DNA from 4 places in the Streptomyces sp. NBC_01723 genome. Region 1 is predicted to be linked to each of the others. Evidence: riboswitches for the same ligand, from Rfam matches in the RefSeq annotation. Region 1 holds a riboswitch; each other region holds the start of a gene.

What was found. A riboswitch is a leader RNA that binds a small molecule or an ion and turns the genes downstream of it on or off. The one in region 1 is predicted to bind cobalamin.
Region 2: it holds a riboswitch for cobalamin, as region 1 does, so the genes downstream of both, metE (5-methyltetrahydropteroyltriglutamate--homocysteine S-methyltransferase) here and OIE75_RS29180 (energy-coupling factor ABC transporter permease) in region 1, are expected to answer to the same signal.
Region 3: it holds a riboswitch for cobalamin, as region 1 does, so the genes downstream of both, OIE75_RS38175 (ABC transporter substrate-binding protein) here and OIE75_RS29180 (energy-coupling factor ABC transporter permease) in region 1, are expected to answer to the same signal.
Region 4: it holds a riboswitch for cobalamin, as region 1 does, so the genes downstream of both, OIE75_RS25060 (ribonucleoside-diphosphate reductase subunit alpha) here and OIE75_RS29180 (energy-coupling factor ABC transporter permease) in region 1, are expected to answer to the same signal.

The regions. Positions count from the first base shown of each region.
Region 1 covers NZ_CP109171.1:6,273,676-6,275,852, forward strand. The annotation lists gene OIE75_RS29175 (energy-coupling factor ABC transporter substrate-binding protein) at 1-297, opposite strand, end outside; gene OIE75_RS29180 (energy-coupling factor ABC transporter permease) at 294-1,001, opposite strand; cobalamin riboswitch at 1,032-1,217, opposite strand; gene OIE75_RS29185 (chloride channel protein) at 1,654-2,177, opposite strand, start outside.
Region 2 covers NZ_CP109171.1:541,095-543,271, forward strand. The annotation lists gene OIE75_RS02475 (GNAT family N-acetyltransferase) at 1-231, opposite strand, end outside; gene OIE75_RS02480 (hypothetical protein) at 404-838, shown strand; cobalamin riboswitch at 912-1,131, shown strand; gene metE (5-methyltetrahydropteroyltriglutamate--homocysteine S-methyltransferase) at 1,294-2,177, shown strand, end outside.
Region 3 covers NZ_CP109171.1:8,211,311-8,213,487, forward strand. The annotation lists gene OIE75_RS38170 (fasciclin domain-containing protein) at 1-477, shown strand, start outside; cobalamin riboswitch at 547-732, shown strand; gene OIE75_RS38175 (ABC transporter substrate-binding protein) at 872-1,888, shown strand; gene OIE75_RS38180 (FecCD family ABC transporter permease) at 1,942-2,177, shown strand, end outside.
Region 4 covers NZ_CP109171.1:5,374,907-5,377,083, reverse strand. The annotation lists gene OIE75_RS25065 (GNAT family N-acetyltransferase) at 8-514, shown strand; cobalamin riboswitch at 579-723, shown strand; gene OIE75_RS25060 (ribonucleoside-diphosphate reductase subunit alpha) at 847-2,177, shown strand, end outside.

The sequences.
Region 1 (2,177 bases):
CTCCTCGCCCTGCCGCCGGCCCCGGCGCACACCGAAGTAGTACGCCAGCACGCCCGCGCCGAGGGCGGCCTGCACCGCGAACAGCGCCGACTCGATCTCCCCGGACGGCGGTTCGTACAGCGGCGAGAACCACGGCTCGTAGTCCGGCTCGATCTCGGTGATCGCCGTCTCCGCCTCCGCGTCCGCGCCGGCGAACGGCTCCTCCTTGTGGTCGCCGAGCCCCAGCACCAGCGGCAGCACCGCGAGCGCGGCCACGGCGAGCAGCAGCAGGGCGTTGATCTTCACGTTGCGGGTCATCGGGCCACCGCCTCCTGCTCGTCGGACGTGTTCCTGCCCGACCGGGTGAGCAGCACGCCCAGCCGGGTCAGTTCGCCCTTGCTGGACTGCACCAGCAGCCGCATCACGATCACCGTGAGCAGGCCCTCGCTGACCGCGAGCGGGATCTGCGTGACGGCGAAGATGGACCCGAACTTGCCCAGTGCGCCGAGGAATCCGCTGCTCGGGTCCGGGAAGGCCAGCGCCAGCTGCACGCTGGTCACGCAGTAGGTGGACAGGTCGGCGACGAACGCGCCGAAGAACACGGCGACCATCAGCGGCACGTCGTAGCGGCGCAGCAGCCGGTAGATGCCGTACCCCGCCCAGGGGCCGACGATCGCCATCGAGAAGACGTTGGCGCCGAGCGTGGTCAGCCCGCCGTGGGCGAGCAGCAGCGCTTGGAAGAGCAGGGTGATGGTGCCCAGTACCGCCATGATCGGCGGCCGGAAGAGGATGGCGCCCAGACCGGTGCCGGTCGGATGGGAGCAGCTCCCGGTGACCGAGGGCAGTTTCAGGGCCGACAGGACGAACGTGAAGGCACCGGAGGCGCCGAGGAGCAGCGTGCTCTCCGGGTGCTCCCTGACCTCACGGGTGAGTGACCGGACTCCGTGGACGACGAACGGCGCGGACGCGACACCCCAGGCGATCGCGTGCGCCGGTGGCAGAAAGCCCTCGGCTATGTGCATGGCTCAGCAGACCCTCTCCAGCACCTCGTGGATGGACGACGCGCCTTGGCCGGTCTCCTGGCTGACGGGTACCGCAGTCCGGGCAACGCCTTCCCGGGTCACGAGGACCCAGTGGCTGCCCACGAGGGGCCGGAGCCGGACTTCCCGATTCACAGTGGCGAGGGCCGCACCGGCATCACACCGGATTTCCCGTTCACCAAGGCGTGGCGACAGTAGTGCTCCCACGGGGGTGGTGACAAGCGGGCCCCGGTCGGCGGGTACCCGGACCACCCGTCCTGGGCTGCGGAAACGTCCCCCGCCAGCCGGTCCGGTCCCCGTCCGTGCGCCGCACCACCATGGCGCGCGCCCGCGTGCTGAGCGCGGTCGCGGCGGCGGTGAGGAAGACGAAGCTGTAGGCGCATCGTGATGACCACGCCGGGCCCGGTCTCGGGGCGGTCCACGAGGACGTGGTGGATCCGCCGGAGCGGCAGCGCCGCCACGACGGCCAGCAGCAGGGCGCACAGCACCCAGCTCAGCACGGGCCGGTGCGGCCCCAGACGGTCGAGGGGCAGCAGGAAGTAGGCCACGACCACGGCCACCGCGACGCAACCGCGTACGGCCCAGGGCCGGGCGGTGCGCCAGGTGGAACGGGTCCGCACGGCGCGGCGCTCCGTCACCCGGTCGTTCCCGTCGCCGGGGCGTGGGCCGCCTCCGGTTCCGTCCGGCGCACCACCTGGGAGACGACGAAGGAGACCACCGACGCGATGACGATCAGCGGCATCTGGTCGGACGCGTCCCCACCCGTCAGCAGCACCGCGAGGACCGCGCTGGACAGCGGCAGCCCCGTCACGGCGGCCGCCGCGGCGGAGATGCCGAGGGCGAGCGCCGGGGTCACACCGAAGCCGGGCAGCCCGGAACAGGCCATGGCCGTCGCCGTGCCCAACAGCAGCGACGGGAAGATCGGACCGCCGCGCAGGCTGCCCAGGGCGATGCCCCACGCCAGCCCCTTGCACGCGACCAGGGCGATCAGCGCGCCCACTGACCAGGCGTGCGGGTGGGCGGCGAGCTGGGCGAGCGCGGCCTGCCCGGAGAGCGCCGCCTCGGCCGGGGAACGGCCGGTGATCAGCGCGTACGCGGCGACGCACACCCCGACCGCGGCGGCGCAGGCGACCGTGCGCACGGCCGTGTGCCGGCGCG
Region 2 (2,177 bases), 5.7 Mb from region 1:
GCGCTCGCCGCCGGACTCGTCCCACAGCAGCCCGTACGCCACGAGCAGGCCGCCGTCGAAGGCGAGCCACGAGTCCCGGGTCAGATCCGTCCCGGGATGCTTCAGGTCGGCCTCGACGGTGTGCTGGTCGGTCTCGGGGCGGCCGATCTCGATCCGGTCGATCTCGTTGAGGAGCTGGGTGATGGCGGGCGCGTCGGCAAGGGTGGCCGGCCGCAGGTCGGCGGTGGACATGAGAGCAGAATCGGGGGCGTCGGCGGGTACCCGCAACGGAATTTCCGCCCCTCCACACCGCCGAGGGCCCGCCCCGGACGCGGACCGGCGCGATTGGTGGACGTAGGTCCGCGAACCGCGGGCATACGGGTGTCCTGAGGACCTTCTCCGTCGCCGACCACGGGAGTCTCCTGTGACACCGAGCCTGCGCACCGCACGCGGGTGCCGTGCCGCCGCCGTTCTCCTGCTCGCCGCCGCCTGGTACGGGGGCAGCCACCACCCCTGGCTCGCCCTGCCCGGTCTGTACGCCGCGGGGGTCATGGCCTGGTGCGCGGCCCGGGAGGGAGCCGAGCACCGGCGCCGGACCGTCCTGGCGCGCCGGGCCGAGATCCTGGCCCGCCCGCCTCACCGGCAGCCGGTCCCCCTCGCCCCCTGCTGCGCCTTCTGGCGGCACTCCGACGGCGCCGTGCACGGCCCGGAGTGCACCCGACCCGCCGCCGCCCGCGTCGCCCTGGGCGCCGACTGCTGCGAGGTGTGGTGGACCTCGCTGGGCTCGGCGCACGACACGGCCTGCCCGCGGCGCGCCGACACGCCGGAGCGGGACCGGAACACCTGGGCCCAGCAGTAGTCCGCCGGCGGCGTGTCCCGTCGCACCGTCCGCATGCCGGACGGGACCGGCCGGTCCCGGGGCCGGCCCCGGTAGGGTGAACGGTGCAGCTGGTTCGCCCCGTCCGCCAGGCGGGATGCGTCGCAAGAGGGAACCCGGTGGGAATCCGGGACTGCCCCGCAGCGGTGAGTGGGAACGACCGCCGTCATACGCACTGGGTCCGGTGAGAGGGACCTGGGAAGCGACGGCCAGTAGGTGTCCTTCCGGAGGACGTGCCCGCGAGTCCGAAGACCTGCCAACTGCCCGCGTACGGACGACTCGTGCGCGGACATCCCGGTGACCTCGTGGGCGGGTCGGCGTACACACCTGGCGGACGACGGCGCCCCGCGCGGTTCGTGCCGCCGGGTTCCCGTCACCCTTCGCGCTCTCGTCCCGTCGCCGGGATCTCAGGGATTCGTCTCGCGAAGGAGATCTCCGTGAACCGTACGTCCGCCCCCGTGCACGCCACCGTGTACGGCTATCCGCGCCAGGGCCCCGACCGGGAACTGAAGAAGGCCGTCGAGGGCTACTGGAAGGGCCGCGTCACCGCCGACGCCCTCCACGCCACCGCCGCCGGGCTGCGCGCCGGCAACTGGCGTCAGCTCGTCGAGGCCGGTGTCGACGAGGTGCCCACCGGCGACTTCTCGTACTACGACCACGTGCTGGACACCTCCGTCATGGTCGGCGCCGTCCCCGCGCGGCACCGGGACGCCGTGGCCGCCGACGCGCTCGACGGGTACTTCGCCATGGCGCGCGGCACCCAGGACGTGGCGCCGCTGGAGATGACCAAGTGGTTCGACACCAACTACCACTACCTCGTGCCGGAGTTGGGTCCGGACACGGTGTTCACCGCCGACTCGGGCAAGCAGGTCTCGGAGCTGCGGGAGGCACTCGCGCTGGGTCTGGCGGCCCGCCCGGTGCTCGTCGGCCCGGTCACCTACCTGCTCCTCGCCAAGCCGGCGCCCGGCGCCCCCGCCGACTTCGAGCCCCTCACCCTCCTCGACCGACTGCTGCCGGTGTACGCGGGGGTCCTCGCCGACCTGCGCACGGCCGGCGCGGAGTGGGTGCAGCTCGACGAGCCGGCCCTGGTCCAGGACCGCACGCCGGCCGAACTCAACGCCGCCGCCCGCGCCTACCGTGATCTGGGCGCCCTCACCGACCGGCCCCGGCTGCTGGTCGCCTCGTACTTCGACCGCCTGGGCGACGCCCTGCCGGTCCTGGCCAAGGCGCCGGTCGAGGGACTGGCGCTGGACTTCACCGAGGCCGCCGCGGCCAACCTGGAGGACCTGGCCGGCGTGGGCGGTCTGCCCGGCAAGCGCCT
Region 3 (2,177 bases), 1.9 Mb from region 1:
GACGAGCCGTTCGGCCCGGCCTGCTCCACCGTGCCCAAGGAGGGCGCCGGTTCGTTCGACGGCATGGCGAAGGACCCGGTCGCCACCGCCGCCTCGAACAACCCGGCCCTGTCCACGCTGGTGTCGGCGGTGAAGAAGGCGGGTCTGGTCGACACCCTCAACAACGCCGAGAACATCACGGTGTTCGCGCCGACCAACGACGCCTTCGCCAAGATTCCGAAGGCCGACCTGGACAAGGTCCTCAACGACAAGGCGATGCTCACCGACATCCTGACCTACCACGTCGTGGGCCAGAAGCTCGCCCCCAAGGACCTGGAGAACGGCTCGTTCGACACCCTGCAGAAGTCCAAGCTCACCACCTCCGGCTCGGACGAGGTCTACAAGGTCAACGACTCCGCCAACGTGGTCTGCGGCAACGTCAAGACCGCCAACGCCAACGTCTACATCATCGACAGCGTCCTGATGCCCAAGAGCTGACGCGGTCGGGCGCGTCGGCGCCGGGGGCGGGTGAGGCAGCCGCCCGCCCCAGGCGGCGCGAGGGCCCTGTGGTAGCTTGCGGAAGCCAGTCGAACCCACCTGGTGGGTCAGGGAATCCGGTGCGAATCCGGAGCTGACGCGCAGCGGTGAGGGTGACGGGCGGGACACGGGCCACTGGACGGCGGAGGCCGCCCGGGAAGGCGTCCCGCCCGGTCGATCCCGAGTCCGAAGACCTGCTGGCACCCGCGCCGCGTACGGCGCGGGGACACACCGTACGAACGGGCTTCGCGTACGAGCCCTCGACGCCAGAGGATCCCCCTTGCCCGCCTCCTCGCGCGCAGCGCGCCCCGTCGGCTTCCGACGCCTCCCCACCTCCCGCCGCGCCGTCCGCGGCCTGGTGCCGCTCCTGGCCGGTGCCCTGCTGGCCACCGGCTGCGGTTCCGGGACGGACACCGGCGGCGACTCCGCCGCGCCGGACCCGGCGGCCGGCTACCCGCGCACCGTCCGTGACTGCGGCCGCGAGGTCGAGGTCGCCGCGCCTCCGCGGCGAGCGGTCTCCCTCAACCAGGGCACCACCGAGATCCTGCTCTCCCTCGGCCTGGCCGACCGCATGGCGGGCACCGCCACGTGGACCGACCCGGTCATGAAGGGGCTGGAGAAGGCGAACGAAGGCGTGCCCCGGCTCGCCGACGACATGCCGTCCTTCGAGACGGTCCTGGACGCCGAACCCGACTTCGTGGCCGCCTCCTTCGCCTCCACCCTCGGCACCGGGGGAGTGGCCGCCCCCGAGCAGTTCGGCGAACTCGGCGTGCCGGCCTACCTCTCCCCGTCCGACTGCGTCGGCAAGGACAACAGCGGCGACGGCGACGGCGTCCGCAGCGAGCCCTTCACCATGGACACCGTCTACCGCGAGGTCCGCGACCTGGCCCGGCTGTTCGACGTCGAGGAACGCGGCGAGAAGCTGGTCGCCGACCTGAAGTCCCGGGTGAAGAAGGCGACGTCCGGCGTCGACGCCTCCGACGTCACCCTCATGTACTGGTTCGCCAACTCCACGTCGCCCTACATGGGCGGCTGCTGCGGCGCCCCCGGCGTGATGACCCGCGCGGTCGGGGCCAGGAACGCCATGGACGACACCCACGACGAATGGCCGCAGGTCGGCTGGGAGACCGTCGCCGACCGGGACCCCGACGTGCTCGTCCTCGGCGACCTCACCCGCAGGTCGCAGACGGCCGAGACCGCCGCGAAGAAGATCGAGTTCCTGGAGTCCGACCCCGTCACCCGGAACATGACGGCCGTCCGCGAGAAGCGGTACGTCCTGCTCAGCGGACAGGCCATGAACCCCACCATCCGCACCGTCGAGGGCGTCGAACAGGTGGCGGCCGCGCTGCGCGAGTTCGGCCTCACCCAGTGACGTCCGCGAGCCGGGCGCCATCCGAGGACCGGGCCGCATCCGAGGACCGGGCCGTGTCCGAGGACCGGGCCGCGTCCGGGGAGCGGCCGGCCTCGGGCATACGCACGGCCGGCCGCCGTGCCTACCCCCTGTGGGCGCTGACCGGCGTCGTCGCCCTGTGCGCCTCCGTGGCCGTCGCCGTCACCATCGGACCGGCGGACATCGGCGTGGCCGACGTGTGGTCCGTGATCGTCGCCCATCTCGGCGCAGGCCCCGCCGCCGACGTCACCCCCATCCGCGACGGCATCGT
Region 4 (2,177 bases), 900 kb from region 1:
CGGCGTCATGGACTTCGTGATCCGGCGGGCGGCGGCCGAGGAGTACGACACCCTCGGCGAGATCACCGCACAGGCCTACCTGCGCGACGGCCTCCTCGACTTCGGGGAGGCCGACGCGTACCTGCACGAGCTGCGCGCCGTGGCCAAGCGGGCGGCGGCCGCCGAGGTGCTGGTCGCCGCGGCGGACGGCGTGGTGCTCGGCGGCGTGACCTTCGTGCCCTCCGGCGGACCCATGGCGGACATCGCCCGGCCCGGTGAGGCCGAGATACGCATGCTCGCCGTCGCCCGCGAGGCACGCGGACGCGGGACCGGCGAGGCGCTCGTGCGGGCCTGCGTCGACCGCGCCCGGTCCGTGGAGGGCTGCGCGCGCGTCGTGCTGTCCACCCAGGCCGCCATGCGCACCGCCCACCGCATCTACGCGCGCCTGGGCTTCACCCGCACGCCGGACCGCGACTGGAACCCCCTGCCGGAGCTGGACGACATCACCCTCCTCACCTACGAACTGACGCTCTGACACCACCCCGGCACGCTGACGGACACAACATCTGGGGGTGCTGGCGGAGCCCGGCACAAGATGTATGCTCGTGCTCGCTGTCGCCGCAGGGGAATCCGGTGTGAATCCGGAACTGTCCCGCAACGGTGTACATGCGTGTATCCGTACGTTCTCGGACGTACGTGCACGCGTGCCTCAGTCCGAGGACCTGCCGACAGTGCGCCCGGCCTCCCGGCCCGGGTGCCATGACGTCCGGGCCTCGTGGAGTGGGCCGGTGGACGCGACGCCGCGTGCGCTCGTGTGCTGCCCCCTGCCCTCCGCCAGGCCCCGTGCCGAGCGAGGGAGTGCCCCACGTGACCATCGCGCCAGCCGATCCGGCCGCAGCGACCCCGGTGACGACTTCAGCGATGCCGGTGACCGAGGAGTCCGACGGACCCGGTGCCGCCCTGCTGCGGACCCTGACCGCGCTGACCGCCGACCTCCCCGACGCCGACCCCGGCCGGGTCGCCGCCGCCGCGCTGCGCGGCCGGTCCGCCCACGCGGACGAGGCCGAGCTGCGCGAGCTGGCCACGGAGGCGGCGGCCGGTCTCATCTCCGAGGACCCGGTCTACTCCCGCCTCGCCGCCCGGCTGCTGACCATCGGCATCCGCGCGGAGGCCGCCTCCCAGGGCGTCACGTCCTTCACCGAGTCGGTCGCCACCGGCCACCGCGAGGGCCTGATCGCCGACCGCACCGCCGAGTTCGTGCGGCAGCACGCGGACCGGCTGGACGCGACGATCGACCGGGCCGCCGACGACCGCTTCGGCTACTTCGGACTGCGCACCCTGCACAGCCGCTACCTGCTGCGGCACCCGATCACCCGCAAGGTCGTCGAGACGCCCCAGCACTTCATGCTGCGGGTCGCCGCCGGCCTCGCCGAGGACACTCTGTCCGATTCAGAGGCGGGCGCACGCTCCGTGGACGAGGTCACCGCGCTCTACGGCCTGATGAGCCGCCTCGACTACCTGCCCTCCTCCCCCACCCTGTTCAACTCGGGCACCCGGCACGCCCAGATGTCGTCCTGCTACCTCCTCGACTCCCCCAAGGACGAGCTGGACTCCCTCTACGACCGCCTCCACCAGGTCGCCCGGCTCTCCAAGCACGCCGGCGGCATCGGCATCGCCTACTCCCGCGTCCGCTCCCGGGGTTCGCTGATCCGCGGCACCAACGGGCACTCCAACGGCATCGTCCCGTTCCTGAAGACGCTGGACGCCTCGGTGGCGGCCGTGAACCAGGGCGGCCGGCGCAAGGGCGCGGCGGCTGTCTACCTGGAGACCTGGCACGCGGACATCGAGGAGTTCCTGGAGCTGCGGGACAACACCGGCGAGGACGCCCGCCGCACGCACAACCTGAACCTGGCGCACTGGATCCCGGACGAGTTCATGCGCCGCGTGGACGCCGACGGCCAGTGGTCGCTGTTCTCGCCCGCCGACGTGCCCGAGCTGACCGACCTGTACGGCGCGGAGTTCGACGCGGCCTACCGCGCGGCCGAGGCCGCCGGGCTCGCCCGCAGGACCCTGCCCGCCCGTGAGCTGTACGGCCGCATGATGCGCACCCTCGCGCAGACCGGCAACGGCTGGATGACCTTCAAGGACACCGCCAACCGCACCGCCAACCAGACGGCCGAGCCGGGCAACGTCATCCA